Regions from separate parts of the Burkholderia sp. FERM BP-3421 genome, predicted to be linked through region 1. Evidence: predicted binding sites of a transcription regulator. Region 1 holds the regulator's gene; the other holds the start of a gene.
The links. The regulator HrcA, encoded in region 1, represses chaperone genes, less so after heat shock. The targets are predictions, from matches to a motif close to TTAGCACTCNNNNNNNNNGAGTGCTAA.
Positions count from the first base shown of each region.

Region 2: a site for HrcA is predicted at 3,813-3,839, ahead of rpoH (RNA polymerase sigma factor RpoH). Genes of this name have one in related genera too.

Region 1 covers NZ_CP117782.1:3,772,858-3,780,108, reverse strand. Annotated here, with positions in the region: gene dnaK (molecular chaperone DnaK) at 1-729, opposite strand, end outside; gene Bsp3421_RS33295 (thioredoxin domain-containing protein) at 873-1,265, opposite strand; gene grpE (nucleotide exchange factor GrpE) at 1,277-1,828, opposite strand; gene Bsp3421_RS33285 (hypothetical protein) at 2,196-2,357, shown strand; gene Bsp3421_RS33280 (RNA-binding S4 domain-containing protein) at 2,329-2,736, opposite strand; gene hemH (ferrochelatase) at 2,741-3,808, opposite strand; gene hrcA (heat-inducible transcriptional repressor HrcA) at 3,879-4,889, opposite strand; gene Bsp3421_RS33265 (NAD kinase) at 5,006-5,908, shown strand; gene recN (DNA repair protein RecN) at 5,932-7,251, shown strand, end outside.
Region 2 covers NZ_CP117782.1:2,606,137-2,613,387, forward strand. Annotated here, with positions in the region: gene ybiB (DNA-binding protein YbiB) at 1-338, shown strand, start outside; gene leuA (2-isopropylmalate synthase) at 760-2,412, shown strand; gene Bsp3421_RS27750 (nuclear transport factor 2 family protein) at 2,537-2,923, opposite strand; gene Bsp3421_RS27755 (acyloxyacyl hydrolase) at 2,970-3,539, opposite strand; gene rpoH (RNA polymerase sigma factor RpoH) at 3,900-4,835, shown strand; gene cydP (cytochrome oxidase putative small subunit CydP) at 5,140-5,406, shown strand; gene Bsp3421_RS27770 (cytochrome ubiquinol oxidase subunit I) at 5,396-6,973, shown strand; gene cydB (cytochrome d ubiquinol oxidase subunit II) at 7,011-7,251, shown strand, end outside.

The DNA of each region.
Region 1 (7,251 bases):
GCCGATGATGTAATCGATGATGCGCTGGTCGAAGTCTTCGCCGCCGAGGAAGGTGTCGCCGTTGGTCGACAGCACTTCGAACTGCATTTCACCGTCGACGTCCGCGATCTCGATGATCGACACGTCGAAGGTGCCGCCGCCGAGGTCATACACGGCGATCTTGCGGTCGCCCTTCTCGGCCTTGTCGAGGCCGAACGCGAGCGCGGCCGCGGTCGGCTCGTTGATGATCCGCTTCACTTCGAGGCCCGCGATGCGGCCGGCGTCCTTGGTCGCCTGGCGCTGGCTGTCGTTGAAGTACGCGGGCACCGTGATCACGGCTTCCGTGACCGGCTCGCCGAGGTAGTCCTCGGCCGTCTTCTTCATCTTGCGCAGCACTTCGGCCGACACCTGCGGCGGCGCGAGCTTGTCGCCGTGCGCCTCGACCCATGCGTCGCCGTTGTCGGCCTTGATGATCGCGTAGGGCATCAGGCCGATGTCCTTCTGCACTTCCTTCTCTTCGAAGCGGCGGCCGATCAGGCGCTTGACCGCGAACAGCGTGTTGCGCGGGTTGGTCACCGACTGACGCTTGGCGGGCGCGCCGACCAGGACTTCGTTGTCGTCCATGTAGGCGATGATCGACGGCGTGGTGCGCGCGCCTTCCGAGTTCTCGATGACCTTGACTTGGTTGCCTTCCATCACGGCCACGCACGAATTCGTGGTGCCGAGGTCAATACCGATGATCTTTCCCATTTTCTTCAATCTCCAGAAATCTTGATCGCTGCGGAAAACCGGCCTTTTTACCCGATTCCCCACGCCAAATTCAACTCTGCACTCGAAATAAGTGCTGCCGCGCCGTTTTCAAGACCCTGAAACCGATGCGGCTATTTATTTTTTCAATCGCCGCCCGCGGCCGCGACCTTCGCCCGCGCCGCGGCCGTCGCGGCCTCGAACTGCGCGAGCCCGTGCCAGCCGGTGGCCCGCCCGAGCCGCTTGCCGCGATGGAAGAAGAACCAGGTCGGCACGCCGTGCAGCACGAAGCGGCGCGCCAGCTCGCGGTGTTCGTAGACATTGCTCTGGAACCATTTAAGGTCGAGCGCGCGGATCGCGTCGGGCTGCGCGAGCATCGCTTTCTTGGCGATCTCGCAGTTGAAGCAGTCGACGCCCCAGAAAAACACGACCGCGAGCGCATCGCCCGCGGCGGCGAGGCCGGCGTCGAAGTTCGCGGCGTCGAGCGGCGCCATGCCGAACACCGCAAATGCCGTCGCGTCGACGTCCACGCCCGCCATTGCGTCCGCGCTTACTTCGGCTGGGCGACGGTCACGAGTGCCGGACGCAGTACGCGGTCGGCAATCGTGTAGCCTTTTTGCAACACTGCGACGACGGTATTCGGCTCCTGCTCGGCCGGCACCATCGAGATCGCCTGGTGCTGGTGCGGATCGAACTTCGCGCCGACCGGGTTGATCGCCGTCACGCGGCCCTTCTCGAGCGCGCTCTGGAGCTGGCGCAGCGTCAGGTCGACGCCCTCGCGCACCTTCGTGAGGTCGCCCGAGGTGTCGCCGAGCGCGGCTTCGAGGCTGTCGAGCACGGGCAGCAGGTTCTCCGCGAAGCTCTCGATCGCGAACTTGTGCGCCTTCGACACGTCGTCCTGCGCACGGCGGCGCACGTTCTCGGTCTCGGCCTTCGCGCGCAGGAAGCCTTCCTGCAGCTCGACGATCTTGGCTTGGGCCTCGGCGAGCGCGGCTTCGGCAGCGGGCGCGGCGTCGGCGGCCTGGGCGGCCTCGGCGGCGGCCGGGTCGCGGCCGGTTTCGTCGGCCGTCTGGCCAGCCGGGTTCTCTTGCGTGTTTTCCATGTCGCTGAAAAGTCGTGTTAGAGGTTAAAGCCAAAACGGCGTCCCGCCGCGCGGTTCGAGCCACGCCGGCCGGAGGCCGCACAACGATAGTGCAAATGGGGCCCAAGACAACAATTTCAAGAGGGTCTTTGTCCGCGCGACGCACCGTTTCCCGGCAGCCCGTCACCGCGCCGGTGCGCGACCGAACGCCCGTGCGGCGGGCGGAAACCCGCGGTAACAACCCTTACGCGGCCGCCTCTAGCAGCCGGGCGGGCCCCTGCACTACACTCCAGTCAGGCAGCCTGAAGAGCAGGGATGCCCTGCCCTGACGAATGCCTGACATCGATCCCGTGGCCGCGTTTTCACCCGTCTTCTCGAGGGGAGTACCGTGAAACTGACCTTTGCCATCTCGATGGTCGCCCTGGTACTCATTGCGGGCACCACGACCATCTGCCTGTCCGGCGCCGTGACCGAGCGCACCACCGAATACGGCAGCGCGCGCGCCACCTTCGACCAGATGTTCAGCGCTCACCCGAAAGTTTGTCGATGATCCGCCGGTCGCGCTTGGTCGGCCGCCCGTGCAGTTCCGCCGCGGGTTCCCGGAAGTTCCGGCGGCGCTCCTGCTCGGCGAGCCTGCGCTCGCGGCCCGCCGCGGTTTCCGCGTAGAGCTGCTGGGCGACGCTCGCCGGCCCGCGCGTGTCGCACACCCCGAGCACGTCGACCTGCCAGACCACGCTTTCGATCGCGATCTCCACCTGGTCGCCGACCCGCACTTCCTTCGACGGCTTGACGGCCGCCCCGCCGATCCGCACCCGCCCCTTGTCGACCGCGTCGGCCGCGAGCGAGCGGGTCTTGAAGAAACGCGCGGCCCACAGCCACTTGTCGATGCGCAGCCGCGCGCCGGGTTCGGTCGAGATCCGGTAGTTCATCGCGTCAGGCCATCGCCTCGGTGTGCGCGACCGGCCGCACCGGCCAGCCTTGCAGGTTTTCCGCCGCGATCTCGCCGAGCGCCGCGATCCACGCGGGCGACGCGTTCAGGCACGGGATCCGGTGGAACGCCTTGCCGCCCGCGCCGAGGAACGCGTCGCGCACCTCCATGCCGATCTCCTCGATCGTCTCCAGGCAATCGGCGGTGAAGCCCGGGCAGAACACGTCCGCGCGGCGCACCCCGGCCTCGCCCAGCTCGCGCAGCGTCGGCTCCGTATAGGGCTGCAGCCATTCCGCCTTGCCGAAGCGCGACTGGAACGTGACCCGGCATTCGAGCGTGGTGAGCCCGAGCGCCGTGATCAGCAGCGCGGCCGTCTGCTGGCACTGGTCGTGATAGGGATCGCCGAGGTCGAGCGTGCGCTTCGGCACGCCGTGGAAGCTCAGCACGAGCTTGTCGCCGGCGGCGAAATCGGGGCGGCCGTGCGCGTCCCAGTAGTGGCGCACCTGCTCGGCCAGCGCGTGGATATAGGCCGGATGGTCCGCGTAGTGGCGCACCGTGCGCACCTCGGGCTGGTTGCGCATGCGGCGCAGCGCGACGAACGCGTCGTCGAACGCGGTGGCGGTGGTCGAGGCCGAATACTGCGGGTACAGGGGCAGCAGCAGCACGCGCTCGGCGCCCGCGCGGCGCAGCTGCGACAGCACCGTGCCGATCGAGGGGGTGCCGTAGCGCATCGCGTAGTCGACCAGCACCTGATAGCCGTTCGCGGCGAACAGCGGCCGCAGGCCCTCGACCTGGCGCTCGGTATGGACGCGCAGCGGCGAGCCCTCGGGCAGCCAGACGGACGCATATTTCTTCGCCGACGCGCGGCCGCGCAGCGGCAGCACCAGCGTGCGCAGGATCACCTGCCAGACGGCCCGGGGAATCTCGACCACGCGCGGGTCGGACAGGAACTGGGCGAGGTAGCGGCGCACCGCGCGGGGCGTCGGCTCGTCGGGCGTACCGAGGTTGATCAGCAGCACCGCGACGCGATGGGCCGCCGCGGCGTGCGACGGCGGTTCGAGATCAAAACGCATGGGCAGGACGTGCCGGAGCACCAAATCGAACGAAACACATTATAGCGGGCCGGCTCGGGCGGGCGCCCGGCTACTGCTGGCTCAGGGTCAGCGACAGGAGCCGCGCGGTGATGTCGACGATCGGAATCACCCGGTTGTAGGCCATCCGGGTCGGCCCGATCACGCCGAGCGTGCCGACGATCGTGCCGTTGACCTCGTACGGCGCCGTCACGACGCTCATCTCCTCGATCGGCACCAGCGTCGATTCGCCGCCGATGAAGATCTGCACCCCCTGCGCGTGGCTCGACACGTCGAGCAGTTGCAGGAGGCTCGTCTTCTGGTCGAACACGTCGAACAGCTTGCGCAGCCGCGCCATGTCGGACGACAGGTCGGCCACTTCCAGCAGGTTGCGCTCGCCGGAAATCAGCACCGTATCCTCTTCGTCCGGCACCTCGGTGCTCGCGGTGACGGCCGCGTGCATCAGCGCGGTCATGTCGCCGCGCAGCTGGTCGATCTCCTCGCGCAGCCGGCGCCGCACCTCGTCGAACGACAAACCCGCGAAATGCGCGTTGATGTAGTTCGACGCCTCGGTCAGCTGGGCCGGCGAGTAGTCGCGCTGGGTCGCCATCATGCGGTTCTGCACGTCGCCTTCCGGCGTGACGATGATGAGCAGGATCCGCTTGTCCGACAGCCGCATGAACTCGACCTGCTTGAACACGTGGCTGCGGCGCGGGGTCAGCACGACCCCGGCGAACTGCGACAGGCTCGACAGCACGCCCGCCGCGGCCGCCACCACCTTCTGCGGCTCGCCCGCCTGCAGCGTGGCCTGCACGAGCCGGGTGACCGCGTCCGGCGCCTCGACCGTCAGCATGGTGTCGACGAACAGCCGGTAGCCGCGCGGCGTCGGCACGCGGCCGGCCGACGTATGCGGGCTCGAGACCAGCCCCAGCTCCTCCAGGTCCGACATCACGTTGCGGATCGTGGCCGGGCTCAGTTCCAGCCCTGAATGCCGCGACAGCGTGCGCGAGCCGACCGGCTGACCGTCGGCGATATACCGTTCGATCAGCGTCTTGAGGAGAGTTCGTGCGCGGGGATCTAGCATGGGGAAAAATTCTAGCGCAACCCGGCCTCGGCCGCGAGCGCGGCGCAACCCGGCCGAACGGCGCGCCGGCGCGCCGAGCGGTTCTTTTCGTCATCGAGCTATGGTGTAATGCCGGCATGAAAACCGGCAATCAGTTCCATACCGTCGCGCTCGTGGGGCGCAGCAACACGCCCGGCATCGTCGAGCCGCTCGCCGCGCTCGCCGCCTGCATCGCGAAGCGCGGCTTCGAGGTCGTGTTCGAGGCCGACACCGCGCACGGAACCGGTATCACCGGCTACCCGGCCCTCACCCCGGCCGAGATCGGCGCGCGCGCCGACGTGGCGGTGGTGCTGGGCGGCGACGGCACGATGCTCGGCATCTGCCGCCAGCTCGCACCTTACAAGACCCCGTTGATCGGCATCAACCACGGCCGGCTGGGCTTCATCACCGACATTTCCGCGTCGGACATGCAGGAGCTGGTGCCGATGATGCTGACCGGCAGCTTCGAGCGCGAGGAGCGCACGCTGCTGGAGGCCCGCATCATGCGCGACGGCGAGCCGATCTACCACGCGCTCGCCTTCAACGACGTGGTCGTCAACCGCAGCGGCTTCTCCGGGATGGCGGAGCTGCGCGTGTCGGTCGACGGCCGCTTCATGTACAACCAGCGCTCCGACGGCCTGATCGTCGCCACGCCGACCGGCTCGACCGCCTACGCGCTGTCCTCGTCCGGCCCGATCCTGCATCCGCAGCTGCAGGGCATCGTGCTCGTGCCGATCGCGCCCCACGCGCTGTCGAACCGGCCGATCGTGCTGCCCGACGACTCCCGGGTGCGGATCCAGATCATCGGCGGGCGCGACGTGAACGTGAACTTCGACATGCAGTCGTTCACCGCGCTCGAGCTGAACGACTCGATCGAGGTGCGCCGCTCGAAGCACACCGTGCCGTTCCTGCATCCGGTCGGCTACAGCTACTACGCGACGCTGCGCAAGAAGCTGCACTGGAACGAACATCCGTCGCTCGACGACGACCCGGCGTCCTGACGCCTTCTCCCGCACAGCCCCTCATGCTTCGTCATCTCTCGATCCGCGACTTCGTCATCGTCGCCGCGCTCGACCTCGAATTCGAGCGCGGTTTCACCGTCTTCTCCGGCGAGACCGGCGCGGGCAAATCGATCCTGATCGACGCGCTCGCGCTCGCGCTCGGCGAACGCGCCGACGCGAGCGTCGTGCGGACGGGCTGCACGCGCGCCGACATCAGCGCCGAATTCACCCCGCACGACCGGGTCGTGCGCTGGCTCGACGAGCATGCGTTCGTCGCCGACGACGTCGTGATGCTGCGCCGCGTGGTCGACGCGAACGGCCGCTCGCGCGCCTTCATCAACGGCACCAGCGCGACCCTCGCCCAACTGCGCGAGGTCGGCGAGATGCTGGTCGACATCCACGGCCAGCACGCGCACCAGTTGCTGATGCGGCCGGAAGCGCAGCGCGAGCTGTTCGACACGCACGCGGGCCTCGTCGCCGATGCGGCCGCCGTCGCGCGCGGCTGGCGCGTGTGGCGCGACGCGACCCAGGCGATCGACGCCGCGCGCGCGCACGAGCGCGAGCGCCAGCTCGAACGCGAGAAGCTCGCATGGCAGCTCGCCGAGCTCGACAAGCTCGCGCCGCAGCCCGGCGAATGGGAGGAGATCGGCGCCGAGCATCGCCGCCTGTCGCACTCGGCGAACCTGATCGACGGCGTGCAGGCGGCGCTCGGCGCGCTGTCCGAGTCGGACGACGCGATGCTGACCCAGCTCGGCGCGATCGTCTCGAAGCTGCGCGGGCTCGCCGAATACGACGCCGCGCTGCACGACGCGCTCGCCTCGCTCGAACCGGCGGAGATCCAGCTGCAGGAAGCCGCGTATTCGCTGTCGCACTACGCGCAGCGGCTCGACCTCGATCCCGACCGGCTCGCCCAGGTCGAGACCCGCCTCGACGCGCTGCATTCGACGGCGCGCAAGTTCCGCCTGCCGCCCGACACGCTGCACGCCGAGCACGCCGCGCGCCGCGCGCAGCTCGCCGCGCTCGACGCGGCCGCCGACCTCGGCGCGCTCGAGGCCGTCGCCGCGAAAGCGCACGACGCCTACCTGGTCGATGCGAAACGGCTGTCGAAGGCGCGCGCGCAGGCCGCGAAGGCGCTCGGCGCGGCCGTCACCACCGGCATGCAGGAGTTGTCGATGGCGGGCGGCAGCTTCGAGGTCGCGCTCGTGCCGCTCGCGGACGGCGGCGCGCACGGGCTCGAACAGGTCGAGTTCCGCGTCGCCGGCCACTCGGGCGTGCCGCTGCGGCCGCTCGCGAAGGTCGCCTCGGGCGGGGAGCTGGCGCGGATCAGCCTCGCGCTCGCGGTG
Region 2 (7,251 bases), 1.2 Mb from region 1:
CGCATCCGCCCTATCGCGAGAGCCTCGCGCAGCTGTTCACCGGGCATCCCGAGGTCGCCGCGGGCGGCGCGCTGCTCGCGCGCGGCACCGAGGGCGAGGCGGTCGCCGACACGCGCCGCCAGGTGCAGGTCGACTGGCTGCACGACGGCCGCTGCGACACGCTGATCGAGCCGGAACGCGCGGCGGCCGATGCGGCGCCCGTCGACCTGCCCGCGGCGCGCGACGCGGCCACCACCGCCGCGTGGACAGACGCGGTGCTGCGCGGCGACGTCCCGGTGCCGGACACGGTCGCGCGCCAGGTCGAGCTGATCGCGCGACTCACGCGGATCGCCGCCTGATACGCCGGCCGCGCCGGCCACGCGGCCGTTCCGCGACATCCGTCGCCATTTTCTCGCGATGCAACGCGCACGCGGCGCGATTGACAGCATGCGCGGTCTTCGCATAGAGTTGCCCTATGCGTTCCTTCCAGAACACCCTCCGAATTACTTCCGGCCGCCTAGCGCGGCCGCTATCGCTACGACTAGCGTAAAGCTGTCGTAGCGCCGTGCATTTGTCCGCACGGTCCCTCCTTAGCAGTTCCTCGCAGTTCCTTCTCGCTGTTTTTTAACCCGTAGTCGTTAGCCTTCGTCCGTCTATCCGTCGGGCGATCCGCGAAGAAACCCCGCATCGCCGCGCGATCGAGCGCGACCTTGCGCAGGCCGCGTCCACCGACGCCCATGCCGCCCCTCTTCGCTCGCGACTTACCGCCACGAGGCCAAGATGAAGCGCAACCCCGCCGAGAAATACCGACCGTTCGAGCCTGTCCGTCTCCACGGACGCAAGTGGCCGACCCGCGCCATCGAACGCGCGCCGATCTGGATGAGCACCGATCTGCGCGACGGCAACCAGTCCCTGATCGAACCGATGAGCATCGAACAGAAGCTCGAATGCTTCGACATGCTGGTCGCGATCGGTTTCAAGGAGATCGAAGTCGGTTTTCCCTCGGCGTCGCAAACCGACTTCGATTTCGTGCGCAAGCTCATCGACGAACGGCGCATCCCCGACGACGTGACGATCGAAGTGCTCGTGCAATCGCGCGAGGACCTGATCGCGCGCACCTTCGAGGCCCTCGACGGCGTGCCGCGCGCGATCGTGCATCTGTACAACGCGATCTGCCCGTCGTTCCGGCGCATCGTGTTCGGCCTCTCGAAGGACGAGGTGAAGGCGCTCGCGGTCGACGGCACGCGGCTCATCAAGGAACACGCGCAGGCGCGGCCGGGCACCCGCTGGACCTACCAGTACTCGCCCGAGACCTTCAGCATGAGCGAGCTGCCGTTCGCGCGCGAGGTGTGCGACGCCGTCGCGCAGACCTGGCGGCCGACGCGCGATCACAAGATGATCGTCAATCTGCCCGCCACCGTCGAAGCCGCGATGCCGAACGTATTCGCCGACCAGATCGAATGGATGGACCGCAACCTCGGCTACCGCGACAGCATCGTGCTGTCCGTGCATCCGCACAACGATCGCGGCACCGCCGTCGCCGCGGCGGAGCTGGCGCTCCTCGCCGGCGCGGACCGCATCGAGGGCTGCCTGTTCGGCAACGGCGAACGCACCGGCAACGTCGACCTCGTCACGCTCGCGCTCAACCTGTACACGCAGGGCATCGACCCGGGCCTCGACTTCTCGGACATCGACGCGGTGCGCCGCGTGGTCGAACGCTGCAACCAGATCCCGGTCCATCCGCGTCATCCGTACGCGGGCGACCTCGTATTCACCGCCTTCTCCGGCTCGCACCAGGATGCGATCCGCAAGGGCTTCGCGCAGCAGCAGGCCGACGCGATCTGGGAAGTGCCGTACCTGCCGATCGATCCCGCCGACCTCGGCCGCAGCTACGACGCCGTGATCCGCGTGAACAGCCAGTCCGGCAAGGGCGGCGCGACCTTCCTGCTGGAACGCGGCCTCGGCTTCACGCCGCCGCGTCGCGTGCAGATCGAATTCAGCCACGCGGTGCAGGCGCTCGCCGATCGTTCGGGCGAGGAAGTGACGGGCGAGGCGATCTGCGCGCTGTTCGCCCGCGAATACCTCGAACCCGCCGGCCCCGCCGCACGCGCGGGCGGCACCGTGCGCTGGCACGATCGCGACATCTCGACCGCCTGCGCGGTGCCCGTCGACGCGACGCCGACCGTCGCGGCCGAACGCGCGGTCGCCGGCTTCGCGGCGGCGGGCGGCACCGCGATGGAGCTGGCGTCGTGCGAGGTGGTGCGCGCGGCGGATGGCCGCACGGCGGTCTTCGTCGGCTGCAAGGTGCGCGGCGCGGCGCTGCGCCACGGGGTCGGCGTGCACGAGCACGCGGTGGTCGCCGCGATCGACGCGGTCGCGAGCGCGATCAACCGTTCGGAATGGAGCCGCGCGGATCGCCGCGCGGCGGCTTGAGCCCGGCTCGAAGCCGGCCCGATGCGCGCCTCCCGCGCGCCGCGTCACCCGCGGCGCATGGGCACAGGACAAGCGGCCGAACCGGCCGCTTCGCGCGAGACATGAGAAGAGGCGCGACGAGCGCCTATGTCTCGGTCGCGCATCGGGTCGCCTGCCATGCCAGGAGACGCCACTTGCCGCTCTCCTGGGTCTGCACGGCGGTGTACGCGATCGGGAACACGAGGCCGCCGTTGTTGGCCTCCATCTCGATCAGCGCGCGGCCCGTCACGATGAAGGTCTCGTCGCCGACCGGCAGCACGTCCTGCGACTGGATCTCGATCTGGCGATAGCGGCGACGGCCCGCCGTGATCGCGTCGATGAACTGCTGCTTGCTCTCGCGCTTGCCATTCGTATGGACGTAGCAGACCTTGTCCGACAGCAGGACGTCGAGCGCCTCGCCGTCGCCGTCGACCATCGCGCGGAACCGGTCGCGCTCGAGCGCGCGTATCGCATCGATCACCTTCGCCACCATCGCCACACTCCTCGCCTGCAACCGCGCTGTCGCGCGTCGATCGGAATCAGAAGTTGTATTGCACGTAGAGCTGGCTGAAATTTATACCAGGATTCGGCTCTTTGATACCCGCATTGGACAGGTGCTGGAAGCGGAAGCCGGCCTGATACTGCTGACGATTGCCGAATTGCGCGCCGATTCCGACCATGTCCGCGAACTGGAACGAGGACGACATCGTGAAGTGCGTGGAGATGGTCGGATGCGACAGGAAGCGGATGCCCGCGCCGGCCTCGAGGAACGGGCGGATCGCGCCCGAGCTTTTGATGAAGCGGAACACGGGCGTCGCGCCGACTTCGACGATATTGCCGTGGACCGCATGATCGCCCTGATACCACCAGTTCGACACGTGCCCCTCGAGGACGAACGCGAAGTGCCAGCCGCCGATTGCCCACCCGTTCCAGCCCGGATCCCAGACCACGCCGAGATCGGCTGTCTTCACGTCGTGGTTGGCGATCCCGCCGCCGGCCTGCAGGCTCCAACGATCGGCAAAAGCGGCGCCGGAGCCGCTCAAGAGCGCGAGTGCCGCGGCCGCCTGCGCCGCGTACCGTCCCGCCCGGATCAGGTTCTTGTTCTTCATCCGTCCCACTCCAGCTGCTTGAATTGCATAGAGCCTCGCCGCTGCTTGAGCACGGGCTCGAAACAACTGAATCTTATGGTAAAGGACTTTTTCGATCGGTGTCGTCAGGCGAAATGGTTTGCTTCCAAATCATCAAGAATGAAAACGCTTTGCCTTTTCTCCCGAATATTCCTCCGCCATTTACCCCGCTCGCCCAATCTCCGTCGAGCTGCTATCGGAACTCAAAAATCGATAGCAAAATGGGAACTCGAATGCCCCGGTCGCCTCTAAGGATTAGCACTCAATTGGCGAGAGTGCTAAGATGAGCCGCGGAATCGCCCAATAACGGGGCTAGTCCCTGATTCCCCAGGAGTTTTCTACGTGAGCAACGCACTGACCCTTCCGAACACCCTGAGCCCGGCGTCGGCTACGGCCGCTTCGGCAGGCTCATTGACGCTCGCTTCGCAGTCGCTGCTGCCCGGCCAGCTCGGCAACATCGACGCCTACATCCAGGCGGTCAACCGGATCCCGCTCCTGAGCGCGGAAGAGGAACGCCGGTACGCCACCGAGTTCCGCGACCAGAGCAACCTCGATTCCGCGCGCCGGCTGGTGCTGTCGCACCTGCGCCTCGTGGTGTCGATCGCGCGCAACTACCTCGGCTACGGGCTGCCGCACGGCGACCTGATCCAGGAAGGCAACATCGGCCTGATGAAGGCGGTCAAGCGCTTCGATCCGGAGCAGAACGTGCGCCTCGTGTCGTACGCGATCCATTGGATCAAGGCCGAGATCCACGAATACATCCTGCGCAACTGGCGGATGGTGAAGGTGGCCACCACCAAGGCGCAGCGCAAGCTGTTCTTCAACCTGCGCAGCCACAAGAAAGGCATGCAGGCGTTCACGCCGGAAGAGATCGACGGTCTCGCCCAGGAGCTGAACGTGAAGCGCGAGGAAGTGGTCGAGATGGAGACCCGCCTCTCGGGCGGCGACATCGCGCTCGAAGGCCAGGTCGAGGACGGCGAGGAATCCTACGCGCCGATCGCCTATCTGGCCGATTCGCACAGCGAGCCCACCGCCGTGCTCGCCGCGCGCCAGCGCGACACGCTGCAAACCGACGGCATCGCGCAGGCGCTCGACGCGCTCGACGCGCGTAGCCGCCGCATCATCGAGGCCCGCTGGCTGAACGTCGACGACGACGGCTCGGGCGGCTCGACGCTGCACGACCTCGCCGCCGAGTTCGGCGTCTCGGCCGAGCGGATCCGCCAGATCGAGGCCAGCGCGATGAAGAAGATGCGCACCGCCCTGGCCGAATACGCGTAAGCCTCCCGGCTCCCGCACCGCAACCGCTGCCCTCCGGCAGCGGTTTTTTTTCGCCCGATTCACTCGCCGGCTTGAGCAGTCCGGCCGGCCGTTGCAACCGGCGCGCGCCTTTCTCCCCAATCGTTGAGCCACCTCAAATTCCCGCGCCGATTTCGCGACCGTGTGCCGCACTGCAGCACTAAGAGATTTCGCGGTCCGCTCGTAAAATTGGTATATCCGGACAAAAGGCGCTACAAATGCATGGAGTGGCCCCCGAACCGGAATAATCGGCAGGAATCTGCCTGAACCAAGCATCCGATACGCCGTGATACTCATCAACAAGAAAGCCGCGCCGCGCGCGGGCCCGTCGGGGTGGCGGACGCGCATGGCGGCCTGGGCCCGGGGCCCCACCCTCGCCCGTGACATCGCGATCGTGCTCGCCATCAAGCTGGTCTTGCTGATGGCGCTCAAGTACGCGTTTTTCAATCACCCGCAGGCGCGGCACATGTCGTTGCCCCCTGCCGCCGTCGCCGAGCAGCTGCTCTCGGTTCCGGCCTCCGATTCCTCTCAGGGAGACCACCATGATAAGTAGCGAAGTCGTCGATCTGTCGCGTCTGCAGTTCGGCATCACGGCGCTCTACCACTTCCTGTTCGTTCCGCTGACGCTCGGCCTGTCCTGGGTCCTCGTCATCATGGAAGCCGTCTACGTGATGACCGGCAAACAGGTCTACAAGGACATGACCCAGTTCTGGGGCAAGCTGTTCGGGATCAACTTCGCGATGGGCGTGACCACCGGGATCACGCTCGAATTCCAGTTCGGCACGAACTGGTCCTACTACTCGCACTATGTCGGCGACATCTTCGGCGTGCCGCTCGCCGTCGAAGGGCTGATGGCGTTCTTCCTCGAATCGACCTTCGTCGGCCTGTTCTTCTTCGGCTGGAACCGCCTCTCCAAGGTCAAGCATCTGCTCGTCACCTTCCTCGTCGCGCTGGGCTCGAACCTGTCCGCGCTGTGGATCCTGGTCGCGAACGGCTGGATGAACAATCCGGTCGGCGCGGAATTCAACTACCAGACCATGCGGATGGAGCTGACGAGCCTGTTCGACGTGCTGTTCAACCCGGTCGCGCAGGTCAAGTTCGTGCACACCGTGTCGGCGGGCTACGTCACGGCCGCGATGTTCGTGCTCGGCGTGTCGTCGTGGTATCTGCTCAAGAAGCGCGACACCGATTTCGCGCTGCGCTCGTTCGCGGTCGCGGCGGGTTTCGGCCTCGCCTCGACGCTGTGCGTGATCGTGCTCGGCGACGAATCGGGCTACACCACGGGCGAAGTGCAGAAGGTCAAGCTCGCGGCGATCGAATCGGAATGGGAAACCACGCCGGCGCCCGCGGCCTTCACGATCATCGGCCTGCCGAACCAGCAGGAAGAACGCACCGACTACGCGATCAAGATCCCGTACGCACTCGGCCTGATCGCGACGCGTTCGATCGATGAGCCGGTGATCGGCCTCAAGGACCTGATCAAGCGCAGCGAAGACCACATCCAGAGCGGCATGATCGCGTACGGCGCGCTGCAGAAGATCAAGGAAGGCGACGCCGGCGCCGAGACCCATGCGCTGTTCGACCAGCACAAGGCCTATCTCGGCTACGGGCTGATGCTCAAGCAGTTCACCGCGAACGTCACCGACGCGACGCCCGAGCAGATCAAGGCGGCCGCGAAGAAGACCATCCCGCCCGTGGCGCCCGTGTTCTTCTCGTTCCGCATCATGGTGTTCCTCGGCATCCTGTTCCTCGCGACCTTCATCGCGGCGTTCTGGTTCTGCGCGCGGCGCGAGCTGCTGCAGGAAAACCGCCGCTGGTTCCTGCGCTGGGCCGTGTGGGCGATCCCGCTGCCGTGGCTCGCCGTCGAATTCGGCTGGGTGGTCGCGGAACTGGGCCGTCAGCCGTGGACGATCGCCGGCATCCTGCCGACCCATCTGTCCGCGTCGAGCCTCACGCCGTCCGATCTGTATCTGAGCCTCGCCGGATTCATCGCGTTCTACACGGCGCTGTTCGTCATCGAGATCAAGCTGATGTTCAAGTACGCGCGACTCGGCCCGTCCTCGCTGCACACCGGCCGTTACTACCACGAGCAAAAGGCGATCGCCGATGCGACCGTCTGACGACGACCGCGTCCCCGCACTCGCATAAGGAATCGCTATGGACTACGCAACCCTCAAAGTGATCTGGTGGCTGCTCGTCGGCGTGCTGCTGATCGGCTTCGCCGTCACCGACGGCTTCGACATGGGCGCAACCGCGCTGCTGCCGTTCCTCGGCAAGACCGACGAGGAGCGCCGCATCATCGTCAACACCGTCGGCGCGACCTGGGAAGGCAACCAGGTCTGGCTCATCACCGCCGGCGGCGCGATGTTCGCGGCCTGGCCGCTCGTCTACGCGGCCT